DNA from 2 places in the Janthinobacterium sp. SUN137 genome. Region 2 is predicted to be linked to the other one. Evidence: riboswitches for the same ligand, from Rfam matches in the RefSeq annotation. Region 2 holds a riboswitch; the other holds the start of a gene.
What was found. Region 2 has a riboswitch for thiamine pyrophosphate ahead of thiC (phosphomethylpyrimidine synthase ThiC). Riboswitches for the same ligand answer to the same signal wherever they lie in the genome.
Positions count from the first base shown of each region.

Region 1: it holds a riboswitch for thiamine pyrophosphate, as region 2 does, so the genes downstream of both, O3298_RS00930 (TonB-dependent siderophore receptor) here and thiC (phosphomethylpyrimidine synthase ThiC) in region 2, are expected to answer to the same signal.

Region 1 is NZ_JAPWHZ010000001.1:181,827-197,626, reverse strand. Features, by position in the region: gene O3298_RS00970 (PAS domain S-box protein) at 1-1,338, shown strand, start outside; gene O3298_RS00965 (S46 family peptidase) at 1,426-3,582, shown strand; gene O3298_RS00960 (hypothetical protein) at 3,736-4,269, shown strand; gene O3298_RS00955 (hypothetical protein) at 4,297-4,788, opposite strand; gene O3298_RS00950 (TetR/AcrR family transcriptional regulator) at 4,841-5,476, opposite strand; gene O3298_RS00945 (DUF2867 domain-containing protein) at 5,544-6,062, shown strand; gene pnuC (nicotinamide riboside transporter PnuC) at 6,149-6,760, shown strand; gene O3298_RS00935 (ATP-binding protein) at 6,760-7,308, shown strand; gene O3298_RS00930 (TonB-dependent siderophore receptor) at 7,305-9,452, opposite strand; TPP riboswitch at 9,538-9,635, opposite strand; gene O3298_RS00925 (iron-containing alcohol dehydrogenase) at 9,715-10,872, opposite strand; gene O3298_RS00920 (hypothetical protein) at 11,015-11,320, shown strand; gene O3298_RS00915 (Imm26 family immunity protein) at 11,446-11,925, shown strand; gene O3298_RS00910 (sensor histidine kinase) at 11,964-13,322, opposite strand; gene ompR (two-component system response regulator OmpR) at 13,336-14,037, opposite strand; gene O3298_RS00900 (hypothetical protein) at 14,302-14,691, shown strand; gene O3298_RS00895 (flagellar assembly protein A) at 14,851-15,800, shown strand, end outside.
Region 2 is NZ_JAPWHZ010000006.1:142,062-157,861, forward strand. Features, by position in the region: gene O3298_RS27270 (BPSS1780 family membrane protein) at 1-611, shown strand, start outside; gene O3298_RS27275 (UvrD-helicase domain-containing protein) at 676-2,985, opposite strand; gene O3298_RS27280 (hypothetical protein) at 3,100-3,372, shown strand; gene O3298_RS27285 (GNAT family N-acetyltransferase) at 3,357-3,893, shown strand; gene O3298_RS27290 (hypothetical protein) at 3,907-4,761, opposite strand; gene O3298_RS27295 (S-(hydroxymethyl)glutathione dehydrogenase/class III alcohol dehydrogenase) at 4,962-6,068, opposite strand; gene O3298_RS27300 (ANTAR domain-containing response regulator) at 6,195-6,827, opposite strand; gene thiE (thiamine phosphate synthase) at 6,895-7,530, opposite strand; gene O3298_RS27310 (hydroxymethylpyrimidine/phosphomethylpyrimidine kinase) at 7,541-8,305, opposite strand; gene O3298_RS27315 (thiazole synthase) at 8,305-9,099, opposite strand; gene thiS (sulfur carrier protein ThiS) at 9,125-9,328, opposite strand; gene thiC (phosphomethylpyrimidine synthase ThiC) at 9,349-11,262, opposite strand; TPP riboswitch at 11,342-11,457, opposite strand; gene O3298_RS27330 (hypothetical protein) at 11,566-11,820, opposite strand; gene O3298_RS27335 (response regulator) at 11,859-12,665, opposite strand; gene O3298_RS27340 (ATP-binding protein) at 12,694-14,598, opposite strand; gene O3298_RS27345 (Crp/Fnr family transcriptional regulator) at 14,648-15,388, opposite strand; gene O3298_RS27350 (bifunctional diguanylate cyclase/phosphodiesterase) at 15,626-15,800, shown strand, end outside.

The sequences.
Region 1 (15,800 bases), on a different contig from region 2:
TGGTATGGCGAACTGGTGAACCGGCGCAAGAATGGCGAGCGCTTCGTCGAATCGCTGTCGATCACGCCGATGCGCAGCCCGGATGGCGCGATCAGCCACTTTGTCGGCGTGTTTTCCGATATTACCGAGCGCAAGCTGGCCGAGGCGGACTTGCGCGAACTGCACCGCGAGCTGGACCAGCGGGTGGTCGACCGCACGGCCGAATTGCTGCGGGCCAACCAGCACCTGCAGCTGGAAGTACACCAGCGCGAGCGGGCGCAGGAAGCCTTGCGCGATGCCGAGCGCTTCTTTCACGCCACCATCGATTCCCTGACGGACCGGGTGCTGGTGCTGGACCGGTCGGGCCGCGTCGTGCATGCCAACCAGGCTTGCCTGGCCTTCGTCGGGCAAACGCCGCAGCCGCTGCACTACCTGGAATTTTGCGACACGGACCCGCGCTGGCAGCGCAGCGCCGGGCGCGAGCTGGCCGCCGGCATCCGCTCCGTCATCGCCGGCAACGCGGACACGTTTGCGCTCGAGTATGAGTTTGCCACGCGCTCGGGTCCCCGCTGGTCGCAGGCCAGGATCAGCCGTTTCCTCGGTGAAGGGCCGCTGCGCGTGGTGGTGGCGCACACGGACATCACCGAACGCAAGCTGATGGATGGCGCCCTGCGCCAGTCGCATGCGCAGCTGCGCCAGCTGGCGCTGCACCTGGAAACGGCCAAGGAAGATGAGCGCAAGCGCATTTCGCGCGATATCCACGATGAACTGGGGCAAAACCTGCTGGCGCTGCGCATCGATATTTCCATGCTCAGCGCGCGCACGGAAGGGTCCCATCCGCGCCTGCACCGCCGGGTCGGCGCCGTGCTCAGCAACGTCGACACCACCATCAAGAGCGTGCGCGGCATCATGAACGAGCTGCGCCCGATGGCGCTGGACCTGGGCTTGCAAGCTGCCATCGAATGGCAGGTGGGCGACTTCCGCAAGCGCAGCGGCGTCGCTTGCCAGCTGCTGATACGCGACGAGGCATTGTTTTCCGCCATCGGCAGCCAGGTCGAGATCGTGCTGTTCCGCATCGTGCAGGAAGCGCTCAGCAACGTCATGCGCCATGCCCAGGCCAGCCAGGTCGAAATCGAGCTCAGTTCGGATGCCTGCGCCGTGTACGTGGCCATCAGCGACAACGGCATCGGCATCACGCCGCAGCAGCAGCGCAAGAAGCAGTGCTTTGGCCTGATCGGCATCGCCGAGCGGGTGACGGCGCTGGGCGGGCAGTTCGAGGTCGGTGTGCCGGCCTCGGGCGCCGGTTGCCGGCTGGCCCTGCAGATCCCCTTGCAGGGGACGGGACGGCCGGCTGCCTGATACAGAAATTGCAATGGGATAATTTTTGCCGACTCAGGCCGCCTGGACAGGCTATACTTTCGCCTGCTTTTTATGGAGGAGCAAATCTTGTTCAAGACAATCGTATTACCAGTCGCCTTGCTGGGCGCGTTCGCCGGCGCACACGCTGACGAAGGGCAGTGGCAACCACACCAATTGCCGCAGCTGAAAGCCGAACTGAAACGGGTCGGCATCGACATTCCTGCAGAAAAACTGGCCGACCTGAGCAAGCACCCGATGAGCGCCATCGTGTCGCTGGGCGGTTGCTCGGCCGCCTTCGTTTCCGACGCCGGCCTGGTGGTGACGAACCACCATTGCGCGTATGGCGCCGTGCAGCGCAATTCCACGCCGGAGCACAATTACATCACCGACGGCTTCCTGGCCAAGACGCGCGCCGCAGAGCTGCCGGGCGGTCCGAACAGCCTCGTGTATGTGACGGACAAGGTGGAAAACGTCAGCGACCGCGTGCTGAAGGGCTTGACGGCCGACATGAGCGGCCGCGCGCGCCACGAAGCCGTGGAAAAGCGCGTCAAGGACCTGATCGCCGAATGCGAAACGGACAAGATGTACCGCTGCTCCGTGCCCGCCTTCCACCGCGGCCTCGAGTACTACCGCATCCGCCAGATGATGATACGCGACGTGCGCCTCGTGTACGCGCCATCGGACAAGATCGGCAACTTCGGCGGCGATACCGACAACTACGAGTGGCCGCGCCACACGGGCGATTACTCGTTCCTGCGCGCCTACGTGGGCAAGGATGGCCGTCCGGCCGACCCGTCGCCCGACAATGTGCCGTACCAATCGAAGGATTTCCTGGTGGTGTCGGCCGAAGGCTTGAAAGCCGGTGACGGCATCTTGCTGGCGGGCTACCCCGGCCGCACCAGCCGCTACAAGCTGCCGGCGGAAATCCGTTTCGCGCGCGATATGGCCTTCCCCCTGAAAGTATCCGAACTGCAAGCAGACCTGGCCGTGATGGCCGACTCGACGAAGGGCGACCCGGCCGCTGCCGTGCGCTATGCGAGCGTGGTGAAAAGCATCAACAACGTGCTGAAGAAAACCCAGGGCTTGCTCGACGGTTTCGCCCGCAAGGACATCGCCGCCATCAAGGACGTGCAGGATGCCGAGTTCCGCGCCTGGTACGCGAAACAGCCGAACGTGTCGCCGACCCTGCTGGCCGAACTGGACGCGGCGATCGCCAGCGACATGGCCTTGAGCGAAGAAGAGTTCGCCTGGAGCGTGGCCACCAACAGCGACTTGCTGAAAAGCGCGCGCACCATCTACCGTTTGTCGCTGGAGCGCCAGAAAGCGGACGCCGAGCGCGAATCGGGCTTCCAGCAGCGCGACCTGGCCTTCATCAAGGCCCGCCTGGCCCGCCTGGAACAGTCGTATGTCAACAAGGTCGACCAGGCGCGTTTTGAAGCCGGTCTGAAGCGCTACGCGCAACTGGCGGCGAAGAGCCATCCGCAAGGCCTGGACGCGCTGCTGCCGGCGCCAGGCGCCGTGGCGGCCCTGTACCAGCAGACGCAACTGGCTGACACGGCCAAGCGCCTGGCCTGGCTGGAAAAGGACCAGGCCGCTGTTGCCCAGTCCGACGACGCCTTCATGGCGCTGGCCATCAAGCTGCAGCCCGTCGAAGCGGCGCTGGAAGAGCGCCGCAAGGAAATCGACGGCAACCTGGAACGCGTGATTCCGCAATACATGCAAGCCGTGATTGCCTGGAAGAAATCGCAAGGCAAGCCGGTCTATCCTGACGCCAACTCGACCCTGCGCGTCACGTACGGCACGGTATCGCCGTACTCGCCGCGCGACGGCATCACCAAGGGGCCGTTCACGACCGTGGAAGGCATCGTCGAGAAAGTCACGGGCAAGGCCCCGTTCGAAGCGCCGCAAGGCTTGATTGACGCCGTCAAGCAAAAACGCTACGGCCAGTTCCGCGACCCGGCACTGGGCACGGTGCCCGTCAACTTCCTCACCAGCGCCGACACCACGGGCGGCAATTCCGGCTCGGCCGTGATGAACAAGCGCGGCGAATTGATCGGCCTGAACTTCGATTCGACGTATGAATCGATCACCAAGGACTGGTACTTCGACACGGCCATCACGCGCGCCATCCACCTCGACATCCGCTACATGCTGTGGGTGATGAAGGAAGTGGACCACGCGGATAACTTGTTGCAGGAAATGACGATCAAGTATCCGAAGGCAGTGAAAGCCGCCAAGAAATAAGCTTCAGTTTGCGCTAGCGCAAAGCCGCATCCGCCGCAGGGCCGATGCGGCTTTTTTGCGGCCGCACCGTACGCGCGGCCGGCGCCTGCCGTATCGGCTGCGCCACGTATAATTCCGATCACTTTCCACCCTTATTTTTTCGACAGGCCCGCCATGCCCCCGACTCCCGCTTTACCACTTGATTGGCAGACATTTGAAACTGCCTACGACGTCGAAGAAACCTGCTTCAAGCTGGCTAGCGCGTCGCTGGCCTTGCTGGGCGCGTCCCCATTCAAGGACCAGGCATTTTCCGCCTTTGCCTTCAACGCCGTATCGTTCCCCTCCCTTTCGCTGAGCTTTGACACCGATCCCGCCAACCGGGAGCGCGATTACTATCCTCCGGACTGGTCGAACGAGTGCATCGAAGTCGACGTGCCGGCAATCGGCCAGCTGTGGGAGGAGGGCTATACAAGGATCGAAGGCGCGCTGCTCGAACTGATCGACGCTGCCGATGACGAGTTGCTCGATGCCATCGAGGAGGGCTATCTGCACAGCCTGAGGAAAACCATGGTGCGGCTTGAAACGAGCCATGCGTTCGAGCAGATCAAGACCTGCCCGCGATTCTGGACCGTCGTCACGCAAATCGACGCGGATACGGAGGAAGAGGAGCGGCTGCTCGACCAGGTGCGCCAGGGCCTGCCGGCGTGAGCCTCCGCCGCCATTGCAAGCCGTGCGCTATAGCAGGGCTTGCCAGCGCCTGACTTCCGCGTCCGTCAGCATCGGCCCCCAGCCGCCACGCAGCGCCGCATCGTGCTGCACATAGTGCGCAAGCGGCGGCGCCGCCACGCCATGCCTGGCACAGATATCAAGCACGGCTTCCAGCTGGCGCCGGCTTGCCGCAAGGTCATCGCCATGCCAGGTACAGGCGCTCGTTTCCAGCACATGCCCGACAAGTTGCTCCAGCGCACCGAGCAGGTGCCCGGGCAGCGCCATGCGCAGGTCGTCCGGCCAGGGATCGCCCATGCCCGTCACTGCCAGGCCAGCAAAGCCGCGCTCCCAGGCGGCAAAATCCCCCGGCGCGAGCTGCGCCACCTTCCACGCGTGGCCGGCGAACGCGGACAGCGCCGGGTGGTGCAGGGCATGCTGCCGGCAAAAGCGTTGCAGGCACGTGAGCGCAAGGCATTGCCTGGCAATCACGGAGAGCGTGTCTATCGATATGTCATGCATGAATCATCAGTTCCTGAAGGTGGCACTTGCCGATAAGCGAGTCAATTTGGCTTTATTGCGGTTGTCCCGCCTGGCAAGGCAGCTGCCGCAGCGCCTCCACGGGCAACTGAAAAAAGCGCGGCACCATGGCCGGCGACAGCTCGTCGCCGCCGTCCGCCATGGCCAGGCGGCCGCTCAGCAGCAGCATCACGTAGCCGTGGCCCAGCGACCAGCCGGCGCTGGCGGCGGCCTTGTCCCAGCGCGCATCGAGGCCCGCTTCGCGCACGGCCGCGCCGGCCGTCTGCAGCACGTACTGGAAGCACGCCTGCGCCGCGTCCTGCAAGGCGGGGAACTGGCGCACGTCCTGGTGTTCGAACATCAGCCGGTAGTGGGCCGGCGCGGCCAGGGCGAATTCGATGTATTGCTGGCCCAGCAGCTGAAACCGCTGTTCGGAAGGCAGGCTGCCCTGCGGCGGCAGTTCGGCTTCCCATTTGGCGATCAGGCTGGCGAAGCCGGCCGCCGCCACGTCGGCCAGCAAGGCTTCCTTGCTGGGGAAGTGGCGGTACACGGCGGCGATCGACACGCCCACCGTGCGCGCCAGTTCGCGCAGGGAAAGGGCGGCGTCGCTTTGCTGCGCCAGTTGCGCGATGGTGGCGGCGACCAGGGTGTCGCGCAGGTTGCCATGGTGATAATTGCTGTTCGTGCTCATGTTATGTTATCGCTGTTCACATTGTCGTGTATGATGGCCATGTTATCACTGAACACATGGAGAGCACATGCAAGAGATGAACAATGCGGTACGCGCCGTGGCCTTGCCGCCGGGCGCCAGCATCGCCCCCTTGTACCCGGGCAGCCACCTGGCCGACGCGTATGCCGTCGAGTTGCCGACTGCGCAGGCGCGCCAGATGGACATGGAAAGCCTGGCGCGCGTGCTGCTGGGCAGCCAGCCGGGCTGGGCGCGCAAGCTGATGGTGGTGCGCGACGCCATCGTGGCGCGCTTCGGCATCCGGACGGCCAGGCAGATGGAAGCCAGGCCTGGCAAGCGCATCGGCATCTTCCGCATCTTTGCCGTCAGCGACGATGAAATCATCGTGGGCGAGGATGACAGCCACCTGGACTTCCGTTTGTCGGTGCTGCGCAACCGCGACGCGGGGCGGCATGGCAGCGTGACCATGTCCAGCGTCGTGCATTGCCATAATCGGGTGGGACGCGCCTACATCCTGGTGATCCGGCCTTTCCACAAGCTGATCGTGCAGCGTTCGCTGGCGCGCGCCGTCAAGGGCGGCTTTGCCTGAGCGGGGGAGGGGGCTGGCGGTGCGGGCAATCTTGCTTATTCATGGCTGGTATTGCATACTGCACCACCAGCCTCATCACGATTCCCATGAACGATACGCTTCTCCTGCTGGGTTTTGCCACCACGCCGCTTGAACTGATTTCCTTTGTCCTGGCATTGACAACCGTTGCGCTGAACATCCGCCAGAATCACTGGGCGTGGCTGTTCGCCATCATTTCCTCGGCCGCCTACGGTTTCGTGTTTTTCGAATCGCGCCTGTATGGCGACATGGCCTTGCAACTGCTGTTCATCAGCGTCTCGTTCTGGGGCTGGTACCAGTGGCTGCATCCGGCCAGCGGCGGCAAGACCCTGCCCGTGACGCGCCTCGACGGCCGCGGCTGGCTGGCATGCGCCGTCGGCTGGCTGGTGGGCTTCCTGCTCATCGCCTGGCTGCTGACGACGACGGACACGGACGTGCCCCATGCGGATGGTTTCCTCACCGCAGGCAGCCTGGTGGGACAATTCCTGCTGTCGCGCAAGAAACTGGAAAACTGGATCGCCTGGATCATCGTCGACGTGCTGTACGTGTGGCTGTATGTGCACAAGGGCCTGACCCTGACGGCCGTGCTGTACGCGTTCTTCGTCGTGATGGCCGTCATCGGCTTGCTGGCGTGGAGAAAGTCGGCCCCGGCCGCGCCGAGCGCGATGGTCCTCAAGTGATGGAGCGTTGCGTGCGCGTGGCCATCCTGGGCGCGGAATCGTCGGGCAAGTCGACCCTGGCGGCGGCCCTGGCCGAGCGCCATGGCACGGTGTGGGTGCCCGAGTATTTACGCGAGTTTGTGGAAACGCAAGGCAGGGTGCCCGTCGCGGCGGATCAGTATGGTATTGCGCGTACGCAAGTCGAACGCGAAGCGGCCGCTGCCTCCCAAGCCCGCCACTTCCTGTTTTGCGACACGACGCCCTTGATGACGGTGGTGTACAGCCGCCATTATTTTCACGGCGCCGATGCGCAACTGGCGGCGCTGGCCGATGCCACGCAGTACGATCTGACCCTGGTCACGGCGCCCGACAGCCCGTGGGTGGCCGATGGCTTGCAGCGCGAGTCGGAAGCCGTGCGCCAATTGATCTACCGCTACCTGCTCGATGAGCTCGACGCGCGCGGCATCGTCTACCACGTGCTGCGCGACAGCCTGGAGGCGCGCCTGGAACAGGCGGCGCCTTTGCTGCAGCAGGCGCTCGCTGCGGCGCCTGCCATTTCCCTCAACTAAAAGTCAAACTGCGCCGAGACTTTGAAAGTCCGGCTGGCGCCCGGATACAGATAGCCATCCGATTCCGGCGTCACGTCGCGCCAGTAGAACTTGTCGGCCACGTTGTTGACGGTGGCGCGCAGCACGGCGCGCGTGCCGGCGATGCGCGTGGCGTACGCGGCGCCCAGGTTGAACACGTTGTACGACGGCACGAAGGTCGTGTTGCTGTACTCAAACGCTTTCTTGCCCGCATATTCCCAGCTGCCATTCACGCTCAAGCCCGCCACCTGTTGCACGGCGTAATCCGCATGCACGGCCGCCTTGAAGGCCGGCACGTTGGGCACGCGCTTGCCGTCGAGGTCGGCATTGCCCGTGCCTGACTGCTGGCTGTTCAGGGCCGTCACGGACGCGCCCAGGCTCAGGCTGGACGATGCCTTGCCCTGGGCCGACAATTCCAGCCCCCGGTGCTGGGCCTGGCCTTCGCGCACGAAGTTATAGGCGGTGCTGTCGACGTACTGGTTGAATTCCAGGCCCTTGCGGATCTGGAACAGGCTGGCCGCCAGCATGAAGTCCGGCGTCACATCCATCTTCACGCCCAGTTCGATCTGCTTCGAGCGGCTGGGCGACAATTCCACGTTCGCATTGAGCGCCTTGCGGTCGGCCGTGCCGCCATGTTCCATGCCTTGCGAATAGGCCGCGTACACGGACAGATTGTCGAGCGGGGTGTAGACGAGCGAGACGTTGGGCAGCAGGAAATCGTGCTTGGCGCGGATTTCCGTGTCGGCCTTGAGTACATACTGGTAGCCGTCGACATTGATATGGCGCAAGCCGCCATGCAGTTTCCAGTCCGGCGCCAGGCTGACGATGTCCTGCACGAAGACGGAGTTTTCCGTGTCCTTGCGCACCAGGCGCACGGGGCCTTGCACGCCCGTCGACATGTCGACGATCTGCGGGCGGTAGATGTTGCTCACGCCGGCCCAGTCGTACACGTACAGGCCGGCGCGGTCCTTGCGGCGGAAGGTCGAGACGCCGGCCGTGAATTCATGGTGCAGGGAGCCGGTGGCGAACTTGCCCTGGATCATGGCTTGCGCGCTCAGCGGTTTTTTCGTCTCGCCCAGGCTGCGGTAGTCATACACGTCGAAGTCGCCATTGCCGCAGAAGCCTGGGTACAGGTCTTGCGCGCTGCAGCCGTAAGGGAAGGCCGTGTAGTCGTCGCGCTTGAACGAGTGCTGGTTGGCCGACAGGGTGGCGTGCCAGTCGTCGCTGAACGCGTACTGGAAGCGCAGACCGAGATTGCTGGTGACGGTTTCCACGGGACGCGTCCACGGCTGCAGGTTGAGCATGGCGTCGGCGCTGATGCCGGTTGGCAAGGTTTTATTGTTCAGCAGCTGGAAGCCGGGCGCCGTCGCCTGCGCCTTGTCCTGGTAGTCGGCATCGATTTGCAGCAGCGCTTGCGGGGAAATCTGCCAGTCGAAGGCGCCGGAAATGAACTTGCGGTTGCCGTCCGCGCCCTTGATGTAGGAGCGCAGGCGCTCGGCCGCCACGTTGACGCGGTAACCGAAGCGCGTGTCTTCCAGGCGGCCGCCCAGGTCGATGGCGCCGTACACGGTGCCGCGCTCGCGCGTTTCCACGGTGACCGTGCGCAGCGGGGCGGCGGTAGGGCGCTTGACGATGAAGTCGATCACGCCGCCCGGCGCGGCCACGCCTGCCTGCAAGCCGGCCAGGCCCTTCAGCACTTCGATGCGTTCCTTGTTTTCCAGCGGGATTTGCGTGTCGCCAGGAATGGCCACGCCATCCTTGCGGTAGCTGGAATTGTTATCGAGCTTGAAGCCGCGGATGGAAAACTGTTCCGCATAGCCGACGGCGTTGTAGGCGTCGTTGATGCTGGTGTCGAGCTTGACGGCATCGCTGAGGTTGCGGATCTGCAAGTCCTGCATGTCTTTTTGCGAAATGACGGTGACGGATGCCGGCGTCTGCAGCAGCGGCGCGTCACTGAAGCCGCCCACGGAGGCGCGCTTGGCGGCCGGCGCCTTGCTGGCCGTGACGACGACTTCGGCCATGCTTTGCGCCTGCGGGTCGGCTGCGTCGGAAGCCAGGGCGGGCGCGGCAAACGCGTGCAGGATGGCCAGGGTCAATACAGAAACGGATAAATTCGGTGTGGACATAGATTGCTCGTGGTTCAAGCCGTCTCTGTAAAGAGCACGGCAGGCTGCTTGTTCGGCTGGCGCCAACGCAGGAGCTATCAAAGGAGGGAGGTACTTTGCGCTTTCCTTCGCTGGCATTATCCAGATCAGGTACGAAGGGTATCTCTCACCCGGATGACTGCTCCAGGACCCCTAGCGAAATGACAGCTTAGCATGAACCACGGCCAGCTGTCCCACCCGGCTGACCGTTTTACAACAGTGTGGCTGGAATTTGTAAACTGAGCTACAGACTGAGTTCCAGCACCTTGCGGCTGATGGCGGGCGTCACTTCGCGCTGTTCGCCCAGGGCCGTCATGCCGTGCGCTTCCAGGGCGGACACGACGGCGTCCACGCTGGCGTGATTCAGGCCGTAGTCGGCCAGGCGCGTCTTGACGCCCATGTGGCGGAAGAAGAATTCCGTGCGCGCGATGGCGGCCTCGATGCGGCCATCCTCGTCGCCGCCGTCCAGGCCCCACACGCGGGCCGCGTATTGCAGCAGCTTGGCGCGCTTGGCTTGTTTGCGCACGCGCAACATGCTGGGCAGGATGATGGCCAGGGTTTGCGCATGGTCGAGCTCGTACAAGGCCGTCAATTCGTGGCCGATGGCGTGCGTGGACCAGTCCTGCGGCACGCCCACGCCGATCAGGCCGTTCAAGGCCAGGGTGGCGCTCCACATCACGTTGGCGCGCACGTCGTAGTCGTCCGGGTGCGACAGGGCTTTCGGGCCTTCCTCGATCAGGGTCAATAAAATGCCTTCGGCGAAGCGGTCTTGCACGGACGCGTTCACTGGGTAGGTCAAATACTGTTCCATCACATGCGCGAACGCATCGACGACGCCATTGCCCACCTGGCGCAGCGGCAAGGTGAACGTCTTCGACGGGTCCAGCACGGAGAATTTAGGATAGACCTTGCGGCTCATGAACGAGCGCTTTTCTTGCGTGGCCTTGCGCGTGATCACGGCCGAGCCATTCATTTCGGAACCCGTGGCCGGCAAGGTCAGGACCGTGCCGAAGGGCAGGGCGGCTTCGACGATCTTGCCCCCTTTCGCCAGGATGTCCCACGCCACGCCTTCGTGCAGGGCGGCCGCAGCGATGAACTTGGTGCCATCGACCACGGAACCGCCGCCGACGGCCAGCAGGAAATCGATGCGCTCGCTTTTCACCATGGCCACGGCCTGCATCAGGGTTTCATAGCTGGGATTGGGTTCGATGCCGGCAAATTCCAGCACCGTATGGCCGGCCAGCGCCGCCTTGACTTCATCGTAGACGCCGTTCTGCTTGATGCTGCCGCCGCCATACGTCATGAGCACTCTGGCCTGGGGCGGGATCAGCGCCGTGATGGCGGCGATCTGGCCCTGGCCGAAAAGGATTTGCGTCGGATTGTAAAAGTCGAAATTGAACATGGGGCTCCTGCCGTTGAGGTTTAGGCTGTTGCTGAGCCATGATTATGGCCGAATGGGTGGAAACGTGCCGTGGACGCTTGAGCTTTTCGTCCGCGCGGTGGAGAATGCAGCCGATGTCACCACCACGCGAAAAGGAATGCGCATGACCACCGTCCCACTGGAAGAATCCGGCTTGCCGGCCACCGCGCTCGACATGCACCGCGCCATCGGCGCCACCATCGCCGCGCTGCAGGCGCTGGACTTGAACAGCCAGCGTTTCGAGGCGTGCACGGACCCGGAACTGCGCCGCGTGCTCGCGCATGCGGGCGACACCAGCCGCAAGGAAGCGGCCATGCTGCTCGAATGGATGCGCCGCCGCGACGCGCGCCTGGACACAGCCATGAAGGAAGCGCTGTTCAAGGCGGGGCCGATTGTTGCCCAGTATCACTATGACGAGAAAATATTGTAACTATTGGTTTGTTGCTGTGGCGTACCATGCGCCACTTTCGCATCGCTTCGCGTAGACTGTGCCCCTAATTAAATTTAACGTCGGATAGCAGCGGCTGTCCGGTGTATTTCAGGGGGCTTCAAGAAATGAGATCATTACCATACCGAGAAGGCAGCTGGTTTGCCGTGCCCTTGCCGGGCGGCGGCTATGCCGTCGGCGTGGTGGCGCGCAGGGCGCCTGCCGGGCGCATCATGCTGGCGTATATGTTCGGGCCGAAGCGCGACAGCTTGCCCACGCTGGAAGAGCTGGAAGGCTTGCGTCCGGAACAGGCCGTGCGCCGCCTGCGCACGGGCGACATGGCCCTGCTCAACGAGCGCTGGCCCCTGCTGGGCGACAGCCGCCACTGGGAGCGCGATGCCTGGCCCATGCCGGCCTTTATCCGCCGCAATGAATCCTTGCAGCGCGCCTGGCGCGCCAGCTATGCGGATGCCGACCCTGCCAAGCTGAACCGCGAGGAATCGATTCCCTTCGATACGCCGGGCATGGAAAGCGATTCCCTGTACGGCTATGGGGCGACGGAATTGTTGATGAATAAATTGCTGGCGCAGGAACAGGCGTCCGCCTGAGCGGCAGGGAACGGCACAGCTGTACCGTTCCCGTCCGTTTACGCCGCTGGCAAGCTGATCTGAAACGCGAGGCCGCCGCCTTCGCGGTTGCGCACTTGCAATTCGGCGCCATGGCGCAGCAGTACGCGGTCGACGATGGCCAGACCTAAGCCTGCGCCATTTGCCTGCCCGCGCGCCGTGTCGAGGCGGGTAAACGGCTTCATCAGCTTCTCGATCTTTTCCGCCGGCACGCCCGTGCCATGGTCCTGCACCTCGATGATCACCTTTTTCGCGCCGTGGCTGGTGCGCACCTGGCAGGCGATATCGATTTCCGTCACGTCGCTGTCCGGCGTCTTGCCATAGCGGCGCGCATTCTCGATCAGGTTGTTCAGCACGCGGCGCAGGTCCGTGGGATTGCCCATCGCATGCGCGCCGTCGGCGATGCTGGCGTTGATCTTCACGTCCGGCAGGCGCATCGCTTCGCGCGTCATGTCGTTGAGCAAACCACTGAGGTCGACGTCGGTAAAGCTCGACGCCTCCGTCGGCCTGGCATAGTCGAGGAACTGGCCGATGATGGCGTCCATTTGCCCGATATCGGACTGGATGCCTTCGCGCGCCTCGTCCGACAGGTTCGCCATTTCCACTTCCAGCTGCATGCGCGCCAGCGGCGTGCGCAAGTCGTGCGAAATGCCGGCCAGGATCACGGCGCGGTCCGATTCCACCTGTTTCAGGTCATCGACCATCTGGTTGAAGCTGCGGTTCGCCTCGATGATTTCGATCGGCCCCTTTTCCGGCAGCGGCGCCGGCTGCTTGCCCTTGGCGATGTCGCGCGCGGCCGCTGTCAAGCGCGACAGCGGCAGATTGATCAGGCTGGAAATGATGGCCGCGCCCAGCAGGGACAGCAGGGACACGAGGCTGGCCCAGCCCAGCCACTGGAAGCCCGTCAGGCCGCGCAGACGCTCGCGGTCCAGCATCAGCCAGTACTCGTCGTCGTCGATCTTGAAGCTGACCCAGAAGCCGGCCACGCCGTTGACGCGCGCGGAAAAGCGCGTGTCCTTGCCCAGCTTGGCCTTCACCAGCGCCTCGATGTCGGGCATCAGGTAATTGTCGGGCGGCGGTTCGATGCGGTCGTCCTCTTCCAGCGAGAAGATGCGGATGCCTTCATTGCTGACGAGGTCGAACAGCAGCTCGCGCCGCAGTTCGGGCGCCGAGTGCGTCAAGGCCGCATGCGTGATGGTGACGACGGAAATGATCTGGGCGGAAATCTGCTGCGCCTGCGGCTCGCGCTGGATGAAGGAGATCATGCTGAACCACGCGATCATGCTGACCGTGGTCAAGGTGCCGAGCAGCAAAAAGGTGCGCCAGAACAAGCCGCTTTTCAGCCGCGCCAGGCTGATATCGGGAAAAAGCTTCATCATGCCTCGCCAGCGATCAGCGCGGCTGTCCGTCCGGGATGAAGACGTAGCCGAGGCCCCACACGGTCTGGATGAACAGCGGGCTCGACGGATCTGGCTCGATCAGCTTGCGCAGGCGCGAGATTTGCACGTCCAGGCTGCGGTCGAACACTTCGTATTCGCGGCCGCGCGCCAGTTCCATCAGTTTTTCGCGCGACAGGGGCTGGCGCGCATGGCGGGCAAACACTTTCAGCACGGAAAACTCGCCCGTGGTCAGGGGCACCGTCTCGCCATTCTTTTTCAGGGTACGCGTGCCCAGGTCCAGCACGAAGTCGCCGAATTCGAAGGTTTGCGGCGTTTCCGACGGCGCGCCCGGGATTTCATCGGGACCCTTGCGGCGCAGCACGGCGCCGATGCGGGCCACCAGCTCGCGCGGATTGAACGGTTTCGGCAGGTAATCGTCGGCACCCATTTCCAGGCCCACGATGCGGTCCACGTCTTCGCCCTTGGCCGTCAGCATGATGATCGGCGTCTGGTCGCCCGCGCCGCGCAGGCGGCGGCAGATCGACAGGCCGTCTTCGCCCGGCAGCATCAGGTCGAGCACCAGCAGGTCGTAGCGTTCGCGCAGCCACAGCTTGTTCATGGCCGTCGCGCTCTCTGCCGTGAAGACATTGAAACCCTGTTCGGTCAGGTAGCGGCGCAGCAGGTCGCGCAGGCGCACATCGTCATCGACCACCATGATTTTTGCCTGGTGGCCGTGGATCGATTGCGTTGGTGTGTTGCTGCCGGAAGTGGAGGTTGTGGTCATTTAGGGTGTCGTGTTATCTTATATTAGTTGCTATAGTAACGCCTCGCGCGGTGTCGGCAAGGGGCTGTGGCGACCCATTACAAAGTGTTACAAACTTTACCCAATTACTCTTACTGCACCGTGTAAAGCATCATACACTGGGGCCACAGTGGAAATCAGCTTTAAGTTTATACGGCATCGCGGAAGAGGAACTCAATGAATATCTTTACTAAAAAAATTCACGCCGCTCCCAGCGCAGCTATTGCCGCACGTACAACTGTGCTGTCCGCATTTGCCGTTTGCTCCGTGTTTGCCGCCAGCCTGGCGTCAGCGCAAAACCAGCCGCCGCCACGCCGTGACGACCAGCAGCAAATGCAGGCTCAGCGGTATGAACAGGTACAGCGCACCAGCAGCAATGATACGCGACTGCGCGAACAGCGTGACGCACGCAGTTTCGACACGCGCGCCGAAGAGCAGCGCCGCGCCAACGAAGGCGCCGACGCCTCGCGCCGCACGGGCCGCATGACGCCCGACGAGCGGCGCGACCTGCGCCGCCAGATCAACGAAGTGGGCCAGGATATCTATTCCAACCCGCCGCGCCGCTAGGCAGCCATCCCCCCTCCGACAGGGCCATCTCGCAAGACATGGCCCTGTTTGCATCTGGCCGCCCGCATTGTTGCTCAGTCAGGCACACGGCCCCGCCCCGTGATATTGTTCTAGTGCACGGAGGCAATTCTTTGAAATGGCTGCTGGGGGAGGCAAGGCGTGAGCGACGACGACACACCCGTTCCGGATGCGGTCCCCGCAGGCGGCTTGCCGCACGGCCTGGTCCAGCGCGACGAGGGCGTGTTCCTGGACCTGTCGCTGGCGCCGGCGCAGCTGCGCGCCGCCGTCGACCAGCTGTTCCAGTCGGGGCAGTTGCTGGCGGGCCTCGATTACGGTTTGTTCCTGCTGACCCTGTTCCATGCGCCCGCACCCCGCGCCGCGCCCAAGGGCGATGCCTTGCTGCGCATCGCCGTGCGCGTGGCGCCGTTCCCGCCCCCGCGCCGCGCCCTGTATAAACAGGTCAAGATCCGTGGCGACAGCGCCGAGTTTTATTTTGAAACCTTGCCTGCCGACGCGGATGGCCAGGCGCCGGCGCGCCGCGAATTTGACGAGCTGGTGGCTGACTTGTGGTGCAAGGGCGTGCACTACGGCATCGATAGCGTGGCCGTGCGCGCCATGCTCGCCAGCGGCAAGGCCGAGCGCATCACGGTGGCGCGGGTGCTGCCGCCGCAGCCGGGGCGCGACGCCCAGCTGGTCGAAGTGTCGCAAGGCATCCACCGCGACGACGCGCCGCGCGAACGTTCCGATGGCCGCCTGGATTTGCTCAGCTTCAAGAACCGCTTCCCGCAAGTGAAAAAGCACGCGCGCCTGCTGCGCCTGCTGCCCGGCACGCCCGGCTTGCCAGGCTATGACCTGGCCGGCAAGGCGCTGCCGCCGCCCGCGCCGCTGGAGCTGGACCTGGCTGCGGTGGCGGGGCCAGGTACGTCGGTCGAGTATTTCAGCGATGGCGCTTTCGTCGTCGCCACCATGGATGGCTATGTGAATGTCGATGAGCACGGCAAGATGTCGATCGAAAACAAGATCGTCAGCCGCGAAGGCGTCAGCAGCCGCACCACGGGCAATCTGAAGCTGCGCGCCGCCTACGAGGAGTATGGCGAAGTGCAGGAGCA
Region 2 (15,800 bases):
TCGCCTTCGTGCAAGGCTGCCTGAACATCGACCAGGGCAAGCGCGTCTTGCCCAGCCTCTTGATCTCGGGCTTCCGCAAACCGGCCTTTCCTTCCCTGTTCGGCCTGGGCGTGCTGTACATCCTGATGGCCATCGTAGCCATCGGCGCCTCGACTTTGGTGGACGACGGCTTGCTGTGGCAACTGGTCACGGGGCAATTGACGGAAGAAGCGGCGCGCACCGCCATCCCCGAATCGCGCCTGGGTCTCGGCATCCTGCTGGCCATCGTGCTGTACGTGCCGGCCGCCATGGCCTTCTGCTTTGCCGCACCGCTGATCTACTGGAAACAAACCGGGCTGGGCAAGGCGCTGTTCTTCAGCTTTTTCGCCGTCTGGCGCTCGCTGTCGGCCTTCATCGTCTTCGCCGCCACCTGGTTCGCCATCAGCGTCGTCACCAGCCAGTTGCTGGCCGTCATCTTTGGCCGCACGCCGCTGATGATGCAACTGATGATGCCGCTGTCGATGATCTTGACCATCATCATGCATTGCTCGTTCTACGCCGCCTACCGCCAGATCTTCGGCTTGCCCGTCGATGAGAGCAAGACGGTGTCGCTGGACAAGCCGAACGACTGATTTTCACGCCGCATGAAAAAAGGGCAGCCTGCGCAGGCTGCCCTTTTTTATGGCCGCTCGTGTCTCAACGCCCCAATCGCTCCAGCTTGGCGATGCCCAGGTCGAGCACCTTCATGCCGTGCTGGCCGAAGTTGATCTGCGCGCGCGCATTGCCGCCGCCGCCTTCGATATTGACAATCACGCCCTCGCCGAACTTGGCGTGCGCCACGGATTCGCCGATGCGCCAGCCGCCGCCCGTGGCCTTTTGCGCGATCTTTTGCGCAATCGCATTGTCCGAACCCAGGCTGGCCAGCTTCGGTGCCTCGTCCCAGGCCGACTTGCGGTTGCCGAACCAGTTCGCCTGCACCTTCGGCGACAGCCATTTCAGCGACTCTTCCGGCAATTCGTCGAAGAAGCGCGACTTCATGTTGTAGCGCGTCTGGCCATGCAGCATGCGCGTCTGCGAAAAGCTCATATATAAGCGCTTGCGCGCGCGCGTGATGGCCACGTACATCAGCCGGCGTTCCTCTTCCACGCCGTTGTCTTCCTTCGAGCTGCTTTCGTGCGGGAACAGGCCCTCTTCCAGGCCGGTAATGAACACGTTGTCGAATTCCAGGCCCTTGGCCGAGTGCACCGTCATCATCTGCAGCGCATCCTGGCCCGCCTGCGCCTGGTTATCGCCCGCTTCCAGGGACGCGTGCGACAGGAAGGCGGAGAGCGGCGACATCACGGCCGGCAGCGGCGCGTCGGCGTCCAGGATTTCGATGCCATCCTGGTTCACGACGGGCGCGCCCGACTGCGCCTGGGCCGCTGGCCCCAAATGCGCCGGTGCGCCCTGGCCAAAACCTTCTTCGGAAATGAACTGGCTGGCCGCGCTGACCATCTGCTCCAAGTTCTCGATGCGGTCGGCGCCTTCCTTTTCATTCTGATAATGTTGCAGCAAGGTACTCGCTTCCAGCACCACTCTGACCATTTCCGGCAAGGACAATTGCTGCGTTTCGAAACGCACGCCTTCGATCAGCTTGACGAAGCCGGCCAGCACGCTGCCCGCCTTACCGGCCACGTAGGGCACGGCCGCATACAGCGAGATGCCGTACTGTTCCGACGCGGCCTGCAATTGCTCGATCGAGCGCATGCCGATGCCCCGCGTGGGGAAATTGACCACGCGCAAGAAGGCCGAATCGTTGTGCGGATTGTCCATCAATTGCAAATAAGCAATCGCGTGCTTGACCTCGGCGCGCTGGAAGTAGCGCTGGCCGCCATACACGTGATATGGAATCGCGGCCGAGAACAGCGCGTGTTCGATCACGCGCGACTGCGCATTCGAACGGTACAAGATGGCGATTTCACTGCGCGACGCGCCATCGGCGATCAGGCTTTTCGCCTCTTCGATGATCCATTGCGCTTCCTGCAAGTCGGAACTGGCTTCATACACGCGCACCTGCTCGCCATGGCCCGCGTCCGTGCGCAGATTCTTGCCCAGACGCTTGCTATTGTTCGCGATCAATACGTTGGCGCTGTCGAGGATGTGACCGTGCGAGCGGTAGTTCTGCTCCAGCTTGATCAAGTTCTTCACCTGGAACTCGTGCTCGAAGGCACTCATGTTGCCCACGTTGGCGCCGCGGAACGCATAGATGCTCTGGTCATCGTCGCCGACGGCAAACAGGGCGCCGCCATCGCGGCTGCCGTGGCCGGCCAGCAATTTGAGCCAGTTGTATTGCAGGTTGTTCGTATCCTGGAACTCGTCCACCAAAATATGGCGGAAGCGCGCCTGGTAGTGTTCGCGCAAGGGCTGGTTGCGGCTCAGCAATTCATACGTGCGCAACAGCAATTCGGCAAAATCGACGACGCCTTCGCGCTGGCACTGGTCGTCGTACAGCTGGTACAGCTCGACCATCTTGCGCTCGTGCGCGTCGTACGCTTCCACGTCCGTGGCGCGCAAGCCCTGGTCCTTGGCGTTGTTGATGAAATACATCACCGTCTTCGGCGGGAATTTTTCATCATCGATATTGTTTGCCTTCAACAAGCGCTTGATCACGGACAATTGATCCTGGGAATCGAGGATCTGGAAGGTCTGCGGCAAGGCCGCGTCGCGGTAGTGCGTGCGCAGCAAGCGGTTGCACAGGCCGTGGAAGGTGCCGATCCACATGCCGCGCGTGTTAATCGGCAGCATGGCCGACAGGCGCGTGAGCATTTCCTTGGCGGCTTTGTTGGTAAACGTCACGGCCAGGATGCCGGGCGGCGATACCTGCTGGGTCTGGATCAGCCACGCGATGCGGGTGGTCAGCACGCGGGTCTTGCCCGAACCGGCGCCCGCCAGGATCAGCGCATGCTGCGCCGGCAAGGTGACGGCAGCCAATTGTTCGGGATTGAGGTTGTGAAGAAGATTTTGCATGCCGTGATTATACCGGCATGGCTAAAAATACTGTGCATTTGTCCAGCGGTCGCGCCGGATTCGCCGCGTGCGCGCTACAATCGGCATCACTGCACAGCTGATGAAAACATGCCCATGACACCTCCCAGCCACCTCGACGGCGCCCGCGTACTGGCCTGGGCCTGGTCCGACTTGCCTTTCGGCCATGTCGCCGCTAAAGATGGCGCCGCCCCCATCGCCATCCACGGCCTGGCCGTATGCCGCTACGGGGACGAAGCGCAAGTCTACCGTTTCAGCTGCGACGCGCGCTGGGACACGGTGCAGGATGACGCATATGCCAGCGAGGACGACGCCAGGCAGTTGCCGGCGCAATACCGCGCCGTGGCCGCCGCGTGGCATACGCAGTGAAGTACGCCATCCGCACGGCCAGCAGCGCCGACCTGCCCCTGCTGGCCCAGGTCGAGCGCAGCGCCGCGGCCCTGTTTGCGCAGGCCGGCCCCGGACTGGCGTGGCTGGCGCAGGGAGAACCCTTACCATTGAGCACCTTACAGGCGCTGCAGCGCGAGGACCGCGTATGGGTGGCCGCCGATGGGCACGCTGCGCCAACAGGCTTCCTGGCCGCCGAACCGCTCGACGGGCAACTGTTCATCGTGGAATTGTCCGTTGCCCTGCCGCATCAACGGCAGGGCGTGGGCGCGCGCTTGCTCGATGCGGCAGCGGCCCATGCCCAGGCGCAGGGCTGCGCCTGCCTGACGCTCAGCACGTATCGCCACCTGCCATGGAACGCACCCTACTATGCGCGCCATGGTTTCAGCGAAATCGGGGCTGCGGCGCTGGGCGCAGGCCACGCGCTCAAGCTGGCGCGCGAAGCGCAGGACGGACACGATCCGGCGCTTCGCTGCCTGATGCGCAAGCCACTGGCCTGCTAATTGAGCACATCCTTCAGCGCACCAGCTTGGCCTTGCCTTCGCTGAGCGCCTGGGCGATCACCTGGCGCGTGGCCTTGTCCGCGATCTTGACGACTTTTTCCTGCTGGCGGCCCAGGTCGCCCATTTGCTTGCCCAGCGCTTCAATCGGCTTGCCGCGCTGCTCCATCTGGCGCGACATCTGCTCCATTTTCTCGGCCTCGCGCTCGTGTACGTCGGCGATGCGGTCGTTGATCTCTTCCATTTTGTCCTGCGCATCTTCCATCTGCTGCTGCAGGCGTTCCACGTCGCGCTCGGCCGCGCGCCGCGCCGTGTCGCTCGTCGCCAGCGCCTGGCGGCGCGAGGCGTCGCCGAGCTTGCGGCCCAGCTCCTGCTGCTGGCGGCCCAGCAAGCGCAGCTGTTCCGATTCGCGCGCGCTGCCTTTTTCCAGGCTGCGGGCTCCCATCTTGCGGCCCATTTCCCCCATGGCCTTGCCGTGCGCGCCCATTTGATCGCCAAGCGCGCTCATCTCCTTGCCCAGCTGTTTCGAGGGTTCCCATGCCGTGCGCACCTTGCCCAGCAAGGCCGCATCCTGCAGCACATAGGCCTGCCCCTGGTCGCGGAACCACAGGAACGGCCCCTTGATCGAGCGCTTGAGTTTTTCCACCTGCTCCGAGTGAATATCGCTGTCGACGACGATGACGCCCTCGCTATCCCTGGTGCCATCAACCAGCGCATAGCTTTCGCCCTTGTCGAGCGAACGGCTGACCTGCACGCTGGGCGCGGCCGGCGGGGCCGGTGGCGCGGGCGGTTGCGGCGGCTGCACGGCCAGCACGCTGCCGCCAAGCAGGATACCGGCCAGGCTGAGGATCAAACGATGGGAAGTGGTCATGGCTGCCTCGTCGCAAAAGTAGTGGAGCGTTGACTGTAGCGGCAAGCGGACCTGGCCTCCAGCGCCGTGCGACAGGCTGCAAAAAGGCCTGCCTGGATGGCAAACACCGGCGATGGATGGCATGCCGGGCAAAAAAAACGGAGGCCGCAGCCTCCGCAAAAACGCCGTGGTACGGCGTATTTCAATTAAATTTCAATTAATTAATACAGCACGACGGAGCGGATCGATTCACCGCTCTTCATCAAGTCGAAACCTTGATTGATATCATCGAGCTTCAGCCTGTGTGTGATCAAATCATCGATATTGAGCTTGCCTTCCATGTACCAGTCGACGATCTTCGGCACGTCCGTGCGACCGCGTGCGCCGCCGAAGGCGGAACCTTTCCACACGCGCCCCGTCACCAGCTGGAACGGACGGGTGGAAATTTCCTGGCCGGCCGCCGCCACGCCGATGATGATGGACTGGCCCCAGCCCTTGTGGCAGCACTCGAGCGACTGGCGCATCGTGGTGGTGTTGCCGATGCATTCGAACGAATAGTCGGCGCCGCCGTCCGTCAGCTGCACGATGGTATCGACAACGTTTTCCACCTCGTTGGCGTTGACGAAATGCGTCATGCCGAACTTGCGCGCGATCGCCTGGCGCGCCGGGTTGATGTCCACGCCGATGATTTTGTCGGCGCCGACCATCTTCGCCGCCTGGATCACGTTCAAGCCGATGCCGCCCAGGCCGAACACGACCACGTTGGCGCCCGCCTCGACCTTGGCTGTAAACAACACGGCGCCCACGCCCGTCGTCACGCCGCAGCCGATGTAGCAGACCTTGTCGAAGGGCGCGTCTTCACGGATCTTCGCCAGGGCGATTTCCGGCACGACGATGTAGTTCGAGAAGGTGGACGTGCCCATGTAGTGGAAGATGGGCTTGCCGTCGATGGAAAAGCGCGACGTCGCGTCCGGCATCAGGCCGCGGCCCTGGGTCGAGCGGATCGACTGGCACAGGTTGGTCTTTTGCGACAGGCAGAATTTGCACTGGCGGCATTCCGGCGTGTACAGGGGGATGACGTGGTCATCCTTCTTCAGGCTTTTCACGCCAGGACCCACGTCGATGACGATGCCCGCGCCTTCATGGCCGAGGATGGATGGAAAGATGCCTTCCGGATCGGCGCCCGACAGGGTGTAGTAATCGGTGTGGCAAATGCCGGTGGCCTTGATCTCGACCAGTACCTCGCCCTCGCGCGGGCCGGCCAGGTCGACTTCCTCGATGGTCAAAGGCGCGCCCGCCTTCCATGCAATCGCTGCTTTGGTTTTCATGTGTGTCCTGTGTATGGTTGAACCAGGCGCGCCAGCGCGCCGTATCGTCACATCATAACAAGGCAGGCGCCGACGTGCCACGCCGGCGCCGGTGCAACGCTTACTTGAAACACTTACTTGAAACTCTTACTTGGTTTTCGCCCGGTTCAAAAAGGCGCCGTGCAAGCCGTTCAGGGTTTCCTCGGCCAGCAGCAGCTGGCTGGCGATTTCATTGATCTTGCGGCGGCTGGAGCGGGCGTGGTCGCGCAGCACTTCGAACGCCGTGTTGCGGTCCGTCTGGAACTTGCCCATCAGCAAACCGACGGCCAGGCTCGTTTCGCGGCCGGCGGCCAGGGCCGCGTTCAGGTTCAGCTCGGTGCGGCGCAGCTGGCGGATTTCATCGGCGCGCGCCAGACCCGCTTCGAACGCCGGCATCAAGCGGCCTTCGTCGACGGGTTTGACGACATAGCCGACGGCGCCGTAGGCGGCCGCCTGCTTGCCCGATTCGCTGTCGCCGCTGCCGGACAGGAACATGAATGGCACGGCCGTTTCGCCGTGCAGGCGCTTGGCCAATTCCAGGCCGGACATGCCCGGCATGTGGATGTCGAGCAAGGCCAGGTCAGGCTCGCGCTGGGCGATCAGCTGCAGCGCCACTTCGGCCGAATGGGCCAGGGCCGTCTCGTAGCCGGCATGGCGCAGGACTTCGCCAAGGAATTCCAACAGGAGCTGGTCATCGTCAACGATCAGGATAAGGCGTTTCGCGGCGGCTGGCTGACTCATGGGTAAAGGGACCTCGGTAATGAATGATGCCCTTATTATATGCCGATTATTCGCCAAATCCGCCCCCTCACGCCTCCCCGGCCTGCGCAAACAGCAGATTGAATTGCTGCACTGCAATATCCACATCGTCCGCCTGAGATCCCTTGCCAAATACGCTGCTGATCGCCGCCACCATGTCGGCCCCGCGCGCCACCAGCGGCGCCGCGTTCTCCGGCGTCATGCCGCCGATCACCACGCAGGGCAAGGCGATTTCGCGTTTCGCCTGCAGCACGATATCGGGCGGCGTCGTCACCGGATACTTTTTCACCAGCGATGGATAAAAGCCGCCGAAGGCCACGTAGCTGGCCCCGCCCTCTGCTGCCGTGCGCGCCAGGGCCATGTCGCCATAGCAGGAAGCGCCGACGATCTTGTCCTTGCCCAGGCGCGCGCGTACCTGCGCGACGGACGCATCCGTGCCGCCCACGTGCACGCCGTCCGCGTCCAGCTCTTCGCACAGCTCGAGAAAATCGTTGACGATGAAAGGCACGCCATACTTGCGGGCCAGGGCCAGCAAGGCGCCCGCCTGTTCGCGCCGCTGCTCCGCGTCGGCGCTCTTGTGGCGGTATTGCAGCAGAGCCACGCCGCCGTGCAAAGCCTGCTCCGTGATATCGAGCAGGCGGTCGGTGTCATCCCAGTTCGGGGTGACCAGATACAGTCCACGCATGATGTTTTCCTTATTCAATGAATCGTTGCGGCATGAGTTGACCTGGCGCAATCGCATACGCGCCGGCCAGGGCCGCATGGCAATAGGCTTGCGCCCGGTCAAGCGCTTGCGCCAGCGGCTGGCCCAATGCCAGGCGGGCCGCGATGGCCGACGCCAACGTGCAGCCGCTGCCATGAAACTCTCCGGGCAGGCGCGGCCAGCGCCACTCGCGCGCACCCCCATCACCGTCCAGCCAGCAGTTGACGATCTCCTCGCCGTCGCCGTGGCCGCCCGTCACCAGCACGTGTCCACAGCCTTGCGCGCGCAGGTTATCTGCGCCACCGAGGGCCAGCGCTTCCGGCCCGTTCGGTACGATGACGGTAGTCATCGGCAGCAAGGGCGCCAGTGCCAGCACGGCGTCGTCCCGGCTGAGCACGTCGCCATGGCCGCTGGCCAGTACGGGATCGAGCACGACAGGCAAGTTCGGCCGGGCCAGCCGCAAGTGGGCGATCAGTTGCGCGATGACGGCCGCATTCGCCGCGCTGCCGGGGATGCCGATTTTCACGGCATCGATGGCAACCTTGGCGATCAGCGCCTGCGCCTGGCGGCGCAGCAGCGCCGGCGCCACAGGCTCGACAGCAAACACGCGGTCGTTGTCCTGCACCGTCAGCGCCGTGATCACGGGCAAGGCATGCGCGCCCTGCGCCGCAATCGCTAGAATATCGGCGGCGATGCCGGCGCCGCCCGACGGGTCGGCACCGGCAAACACGAGCACGGTGCGACGTTGCAGCGCCATCACGCCAGCCGGCCCGCCATCGGCGACGAAGGCGAGGCGGCGAACTTGCGCGGCATGCGGCCCGCCAGAAACGCTTCGCGCCCGGCCCGCACAGCCAGTTTCATCGCATGCGCCATACGCACGGGGTCGCGCGCGCCGGCAATCGCTGTATTCATCAGCACGCCATCGCAACCGAGTTCCATGGCGATGGCCGCGTCCGACGCCGTCCCCACGCCCGCATCGACGAGCACGGGCACTTTCGCCTGGTCGATGATCAAGGACAAGTTCCACGGGTTCAAGATGCCCATGCCCGAACCGATCAGTGACGCCAGCGGCATGACGGCCACGCAGCCGATGTCTTCCAGAATCTTCGCCTGGATCGGATCGTCGCTGCAGTAGACCATCACGTCGAAGCCATCCTTGACCAGCGCTTCGGCCGCGACCAGGGTTTCCGGCATGTGCGGAAACAGCGTCTTTTCATCGCCCAGCACTTCCAGTTTCACCAGATTGCGCCCGCCCAGGAGTTCGCGCGCCAGTTGCAGGGTGTACACGGCATCCTTGGCGTTGTAGCAGCCGGCCGTGTTCGGCAAAATCGTGTACTGGTCGGGCGGCACGAAGTCCAGCAGGCTGGGCGCGTTCGGATCTTGCCCGATATTCACCCTGCGGATCGCCACCGTGATGATCTGCGCCTCGGCCGCGTCCGTCGCTTCGCGCGTCTGCGGCAAATCCTTGTACTTGCCGCTGCCCACCAGCAGGCGCGATCGATACTGTTTGCCTGCGATGGTCAGCAGGTCGTTGTTTGTTGCGGTATGCATGTGCGTTTCCTTGTCTATTCTCAACTTAACCGCCGCCAATCGCGCGTACGATTTCCACTCGGTCCTGGGTTTCCAGGACCCTGTCCTGCCACGCCTTGCGCGGCACGACGCTGCGGTTGACGGCCAGCGCCAGCGCCTGGTTTTCCAGCGACAGCGCGGCGATCAATTGGTCCAGGGTTTGCCCCGGCGGCACCTGGTGCGGCGCGCCGTTGAGCGTGATGTCGATCAATGCAGTCATCACGCCCTCCTTCAGACCTTGCGGTACAGCTCGGCGCCGTTCTTGATGAATTCGATGGCTTTCACCTCCATCCCCTGCTGCAGCGCCTTGTCTTCCGCGATGCCCATGCCGGCCGCGTATTCGCGCACTTCCTGCGTGATCTTCATCGAGCAGAAATGCGGGCCGCACATGGAGCAGAAATGCGCCACCTTGGCCGAATCCTTGGGCAAGGTTTCATCGTGGAATTCGCGCGCCTTGTCCGGGTCCAGGCCGATGTTGAACTGGTCGTCCCAGCGGAATTCGAAGCGGGCTTTCGACAGCGCGTTGTCGCGGATTTGCGCGCCCGGATGGCCTTTCGCCAGGTCGGCCGCGTGCGCGGCGATCTTGTACGTGATGATGCCGTCCTTGACGTCCGCCTTGTTCGGCAAGCCCAGGTGTTCCTTCGGCGTCACGTAGCACAGCATGGCCGTGCCATACCAGCCGATCATGGCCGCGCCGATGCCCGAAGTGATGTGGTCGTAGCCGGGCGCGATATCCGTCGTCAGCGGCCCCAAGGTGTAGAACGGCGCCTCGCCGCACTGTTCCAGCTGCAAGTCCATGTTTTCCTTGATCAATTGCATGGGCACGTGGCCCGGACCTTCGATCATCACTTGCACGTCGTGCTTCCAGGCAACTTGCGTCAGCTCGCCCAAGGTTTTCAATTCGCCCAGTTGCGCTTCGTCGTTGGCGTCGTAGATGGAGCCGGGGCGCAAGCCGTCGCCCAGCGAGAACGACACGTCATACGCCTTCATGATTTCGCAGATCTCTTCGAAATGCGTGTAGAGGAACGATTCCTGGTGGTGCGCCAGACACCATTTCGCCATGATGGAGCCGCCGCGCGAAACGATGCCCGTCAGGCGCTTGGCTGTCATCGGCACATAGCGCAGCAGCACGCCCGCGTGGATGGTGAAATAATCGACGCCCTGCTCGGCCTGCTCGATCAGGGTGTCGCGGAAAATTTCCCAAGTCAGATCTTCCGCCTTGCCATTGACCTTTTCCAGCGCCTGGTAGATGGGCACTGTGCCGATGGGCACGGGGCTGTTGCGCACGATCCATTCGCGCGTCTCGTGGATATGTTTACCTGTGGACAGGTCCATCACATTGTCGCCGCCCCAGCGGATGGCCCAGGTCATCTTTTCCACTTCCTCGCCGATGGAAGACGTCACGGCGGAATTGCCGATATTCGCATTGATTTTCACCAGGAAATTGCGGCCGATAATCATCGGTTCGACTTCCGGGTGATTGATATTGGCGGGGATGATGGCGCGGCCGCGGGCGATTTCCTCGCGCACGAATTCCGGCGTGATTTCGACCGGGATGCTGGCGCCGAAGGACTGGCCCGGGTGCTGGCGGCCCATCAGGTCGGCCAGGCGCTCGCCCATGGGGCCGGAAGCCTTGAGCTCGCGCAAATACTCCTGGCGGCGCATGTTTTCGCGGATGGCAACGAATTCCATTTCCGGCGTGATGATGCCTTGGCGCGCGTAATGCATTTGCGTCACGTTCTTGCCGGCGATGGCGCGGCGCGGCTTGCGGTGCAAATTGAAACGCAGCTCGGCCAGCTTCGGGTCCGCCAGGCGGGCGATGCCGTAGTCGGAGGTAGGGCCGGGCAATTCTTCCGTGTCGGCACGCTCCATGATCCATGGCAGGCGCGGCGTATCGAGGCCGGAGCGGATGTCGATATTCACGTCCGGGTCCGTGTACGGGCCGGATGTGTCGTAGACGTAGATCGGCGGATTCTTTTCGCCGCCGAACGACGCTTCCGTGTCGGACTGGCTGATCTCGCGCATGGGCACGCGGATGTCGGGACGGCTGCCTTGCACGTAAATCTTGCGCGAATTGGGCAGCGGCGCGATGGCGGCTTCGTCGACCGTGGCGGTGGCGGAGAGGAATTTCGGGTTGGCGTTCATTTTGGCTCCTTGGCTAGACTATTTTTAAGCCTGGAGCCAGCTAAGGAGGTTCGGAATTGCGCACGCGGAAAAGCGGGGTGCAGTCATCCTAAAGCTTCCCTTCGCTGGCATTATCCAGATCAGGTTCGGAGGGTATTTCTCACCCGCGCTTGCACCGTGTTTCCACAGCGAAAGGCAGGACCCCTAGCGTTTGCCGCCTTGCGGCAGCGAGCCAATTATACGCGGTTCACGCCGCGTGGCCAGATGATTTCTTGCAGGTGTCGTCTTTGCGCATCTGCTGCATTGCAACAGACGCCATCGCGCTTATTTCTTCTTGCCCCAGCGCCAGCTGGTCGGTTCGCCCTTCAGCTGGCAGATGAAAATGAGCACGGCAACGATGGCCACTTCATAGACGATGTAGCCGACCAGCATGGTTTGCGGAGGGAACAGGAAGGCGCCGCAGGCGAACAGCGCCAGCGCGGCCAGGAACACCAGCCAGCCTTGCCAGGTGATGGGCAAGCCCCAGCCCCAGCCATAGGTCTTGGCGGGGAACCAGTAGGAGGGAGATTTGTCGGTCATGATTTTTCCTGGTCTGTATCGATGGCGCCCAGTATAAATCAGGCACTGCGATGGCGCTCCGTGACATCGAGGCCGATGCCGCGGTAGCCGATGAAGCGGCTGCCCGTGTCGAACATCGGTTCGCCGCTCACCTGCAGATACTGCGTGCTGCCGTCGAGGTTGGCGCGGCTGTAGATAAAGTCGAGAAACGGTTCCCGCGCAGCAATCTTGGCGTCGAGCAAGGCACGCTCGGCCGCGTTCCAGCGCTGCGGCTCTTCCTCGCTGCCGATGCCCAGCATTTCAGCCACGGGGCCGGAAAAGCGCGTCAAGTTGCCCTGCGCATCCTGTTCCCAGTACCAGTCGGACGACAGTTCCGTGAAGCGCTGGAAGCGCGCTTCGCTTTCGCGCAACTCCGCCGTGCGCACTTCCACCATCTGTTCCAGCGACTTGTTGTATTCGGCCAGCTTCTGGTACAGCAGCCGCACTTCCAGCATGTTGTGGATGCGCGTCTTGACTTCCACCAGGTCGAAGGGTTTGCTGACGAAATCCTTGGCGCCCGCCTGCAGCGCGCGCAGCTTGTGGCCCGGCTGGGCCGTGATCACCAGCACGGGCAGATAGCTGCCCGCCTCCAGGTCGCGCAAGCCTTCCATGACTTCAAAACCATCCATTTCCGGCATCTGCAAGTCGAGCAGGATCAGGTCGTAGCGGTGCTGCTGGTGCAGCGCGCGCACGGCTTGCGGGTCCATGGTGGAGGTGATGCGCGTATAGCCGGCATTGCGCAGCACCTGTTCCAGCAGCATGACGTTGGCCTCCTGGTCATCGACGATGAGGATGCTGGCGTTCAGGATCTCGGTGGCTTGAAGCATGGCGGTATTCCTAAAAATAAATGCTGAATTAGCGTACTGCATGAGTGTCGTCGGCCAGGCCGTGCGCGGCCGCATGGTGCAGGGCCACGTCGAGCGCATCCATGAATTCGACGACCTTGATCGGCTTGGTCAGGTAGCGGAAGAAACCCGCTTCCAGGCCCTTCTCGATGTCGCGCGGCACGGCGTTGGCCGACAGGGCCATCACGGGAATATGTTTCGTGAGCGGATCGTCGTGCAGGATATGCAGGGCGCCATAGCCGCTGATGCCGGGCAGGTTGATATCCATCAAGATCACATCCGGCTGATACGTGCGCGCCAGGTCGATGCCCAGGTGCGCATCGATGGCCGTGAGCAGCTTCAAGTCGCTGCGGCGGGCGATCAATTGCTCCACCAGCGCCAGGTTGGCGGGATTGTCTTCCACGTACAGCAAGGTGCGCTGGCTTTCCTGCGCTTCCTGCGCCTGCGGCAGCGCGTCGCCGTCGCCCAGCATCAGTGCCGGCGCATTGCTGGCGGCCAGCTCGAACCAGAAGGTGGTGCCCACGCCGACGGTGCTGTCGACGCCGATGGTGCCGCCCATCAATTCAATCAGCTGCTTGGTGACGACGAGGCCGATGCCCGTGCCCTCTTCCGTGCTGTTTTCCTGTCCCAGGCGGTTGAAGGGCTGGAACAGCTGCGCCACCTGCCCCGCATCGAGGCCGGCGCCGCTGTCGCGCACGCTGACGCGCACCTTGGCGCCGCGCTGGCTGCAGTCGACGGTGACGGAACCGCCGCCCTGGTTGTATTTGATGGCGTTCGACAACAGGTTGATCATCACCTGTTTCACGCGCGTGCGGTCCGCATGCACGAAGTAGGCTTCGCCGCAGCGGGGGAAATGCAGGCTGATGCCCCGTTTTTCCGCCTGCGGCGCGATCATCGCCTGGCAATCCTGCAGCACGTCGAGCAGCGACATCGCTTCCTGCGACAACGTCACCTTGCCCGATTCGATCATGGCCAGGTCGAGGATTTCATTGATCAAACGCAAGAGATACCAGCCACCCTTGAGGATCTGTTCGATCGAGCGCTGCTGCGGCACGGTGGGCGGCGGCACGTCGGACGCCATCAGCTGCGCAAAGCCCAGCACGGCATTCAGCGGCGTGCGCAATTCGTGGCTCATGCTCGACAGGAATTCGGACTTGGCGCGGTTGGCCTTTTCCGCCACCAGGCGCGCCTTCTTCAGTTCGGCATTGTTGGTTTCGACCAGCGAGCGCGTGTACGCCTGCTGTTCGCGCAGGCGCTGATCCAGCAACGCCTGTTCCGCCTCGACCTGCTTGCGTGCCGTATTGTCGGTGCCGATCAGCAAGTAGCCGATGACCTTGCTCTGCGCATCGCGCAAGGCCGTCACGGAAACGATGGCGGGGAAGCGGCTGCCATCGTTGCGGATGTAGGTCAGTTCATAGATGTCTTCGATGCCGCGCGTGGCCTTGAAGACGAGCGCTTCCACGCCCGGCGTGATGACGGTGTCGAGTTCGGCGCTGAGGGCGGCCGCGCGCGCGACAATTTCTTGCGCATCGGAAATACCGGCCGGCGTCAGCTTGTCGACCACGTCGCTCGCCGCATAACCGAGCATGCGTTCGGCGCCCACATTGAAAATCTGGATCACGCCCTGCGCATCGGTGGCGATGCACGAGAAATTGGCACTGTTGAAGATCGCATCCTGCAAGGCGCCCGCCTTGAGCAGCTGGCGCGGCAGGCTGGCCGCCACCGTGCGCCGGTACAGCGCCACGAGCAGCATCAGCAGCAAGAAGACCAGCGCGTCGATGACGCAGGCCGTCTCGAACGGCGCGCGCCAGGCCAGCACGCCGACGGCCAGCAGCGCGACGGCGCTGAAGGAAAACGCCAGCGCCATGGGCCAGCGCGACGGTGCGCGCGGGGAAATGTTTTCGACAGATTGCATGAGGTAGCCCGGGCTATGACAACGATAAGAATACGAGGCAGTGCGGTCTTCAGGAAGCCTGGCGCTGGCGCACGTCCGACAACAGGCGCGCAAATTCCTTTTTGACCACGCCATAGCATTCGCACACATGGCCTTCGAGGCCGGCGCGGTCCAGCACGGAAATATGGCCGCGCCGGTAGCTGATGAAGCCGCGCTGCTGCAGGCGCCCGGCCGCTTCCGTCACGCCTTCGCGGCGCACGCCCAGCATGTTGGCGATCAACTCCTGCGTCATCGTCAGCTCCCGGTTCGGCAAGCGGTCCATGGTCAGCAGCAGCCAGCGGCACAGCTGCTGCTCCACCGTATGGTGGCGGTTGCACACGGCCGTCTGCGACATTTGCGTGATCAGCGCCTGCGTATAGCGCAGCAGCAAGCGCATGACGGGCCCTGCGCGGTCGAACTCTTCCATCAGCAAATGCGCCTTCAGCCGGTAGCCGACGCCGCCCGTCTGCACGACGGCGCGGCTCGGTGTCGAGTTGCCGCCCATAAATAGCGACACGCCCACGACGCCTTCATTGCCGACACCGGCAATTTCCGACGAACCGCCATTTTCCAGCAGGTAATGAATGGAAACGATGGCCGTGGTGGGGAAATACACATGCTGCAGCTTGTCGCCCGAATCGTAGATCACGTCGCCGAGCAGCATCGACACTTGCTCCAGGTACGGGGCCAGGCGCGCGAAATCGGCGTCGAGCATGGCGGCGAGCAAATGGTTTTGATTCGGGTTGTGCAGCTGGGCATGCGGACTCGACATGGGCAGGTTTCCTGGTTTCCAGTCGTCAGCTAGGGGATCGATGAAAGGCGTCCGAACGAGGGCCGCCATGTGGTGCAGCGTAACACAGCGCTGGCACGGTGCCCCGACTATATTTCTTGCCGGCATGGCCGTCCGTTCGGTAGCGAACGGACGGTATTTCGCCGCCCGCCCTACAGTCAGTCACTGCCCGGCCTGCCTGATCATGGATCGGCACCGGCGCTGCCACGGGACGTCACCATGCAATCATTCTTCAAGCGCATCTCCATTTCCGTTTCCACCTCGGCCCTGCTCACACTGGCGTTCGGACTGTGCCTGACGGCCCTGTGCTACGCCTCGGCGCGGCAGATCGAGTCGGAAAGCACCCGGCTGCTGCTGCAGTACCACGCCAGCGCGCACACCTTGGGCGCCGCCC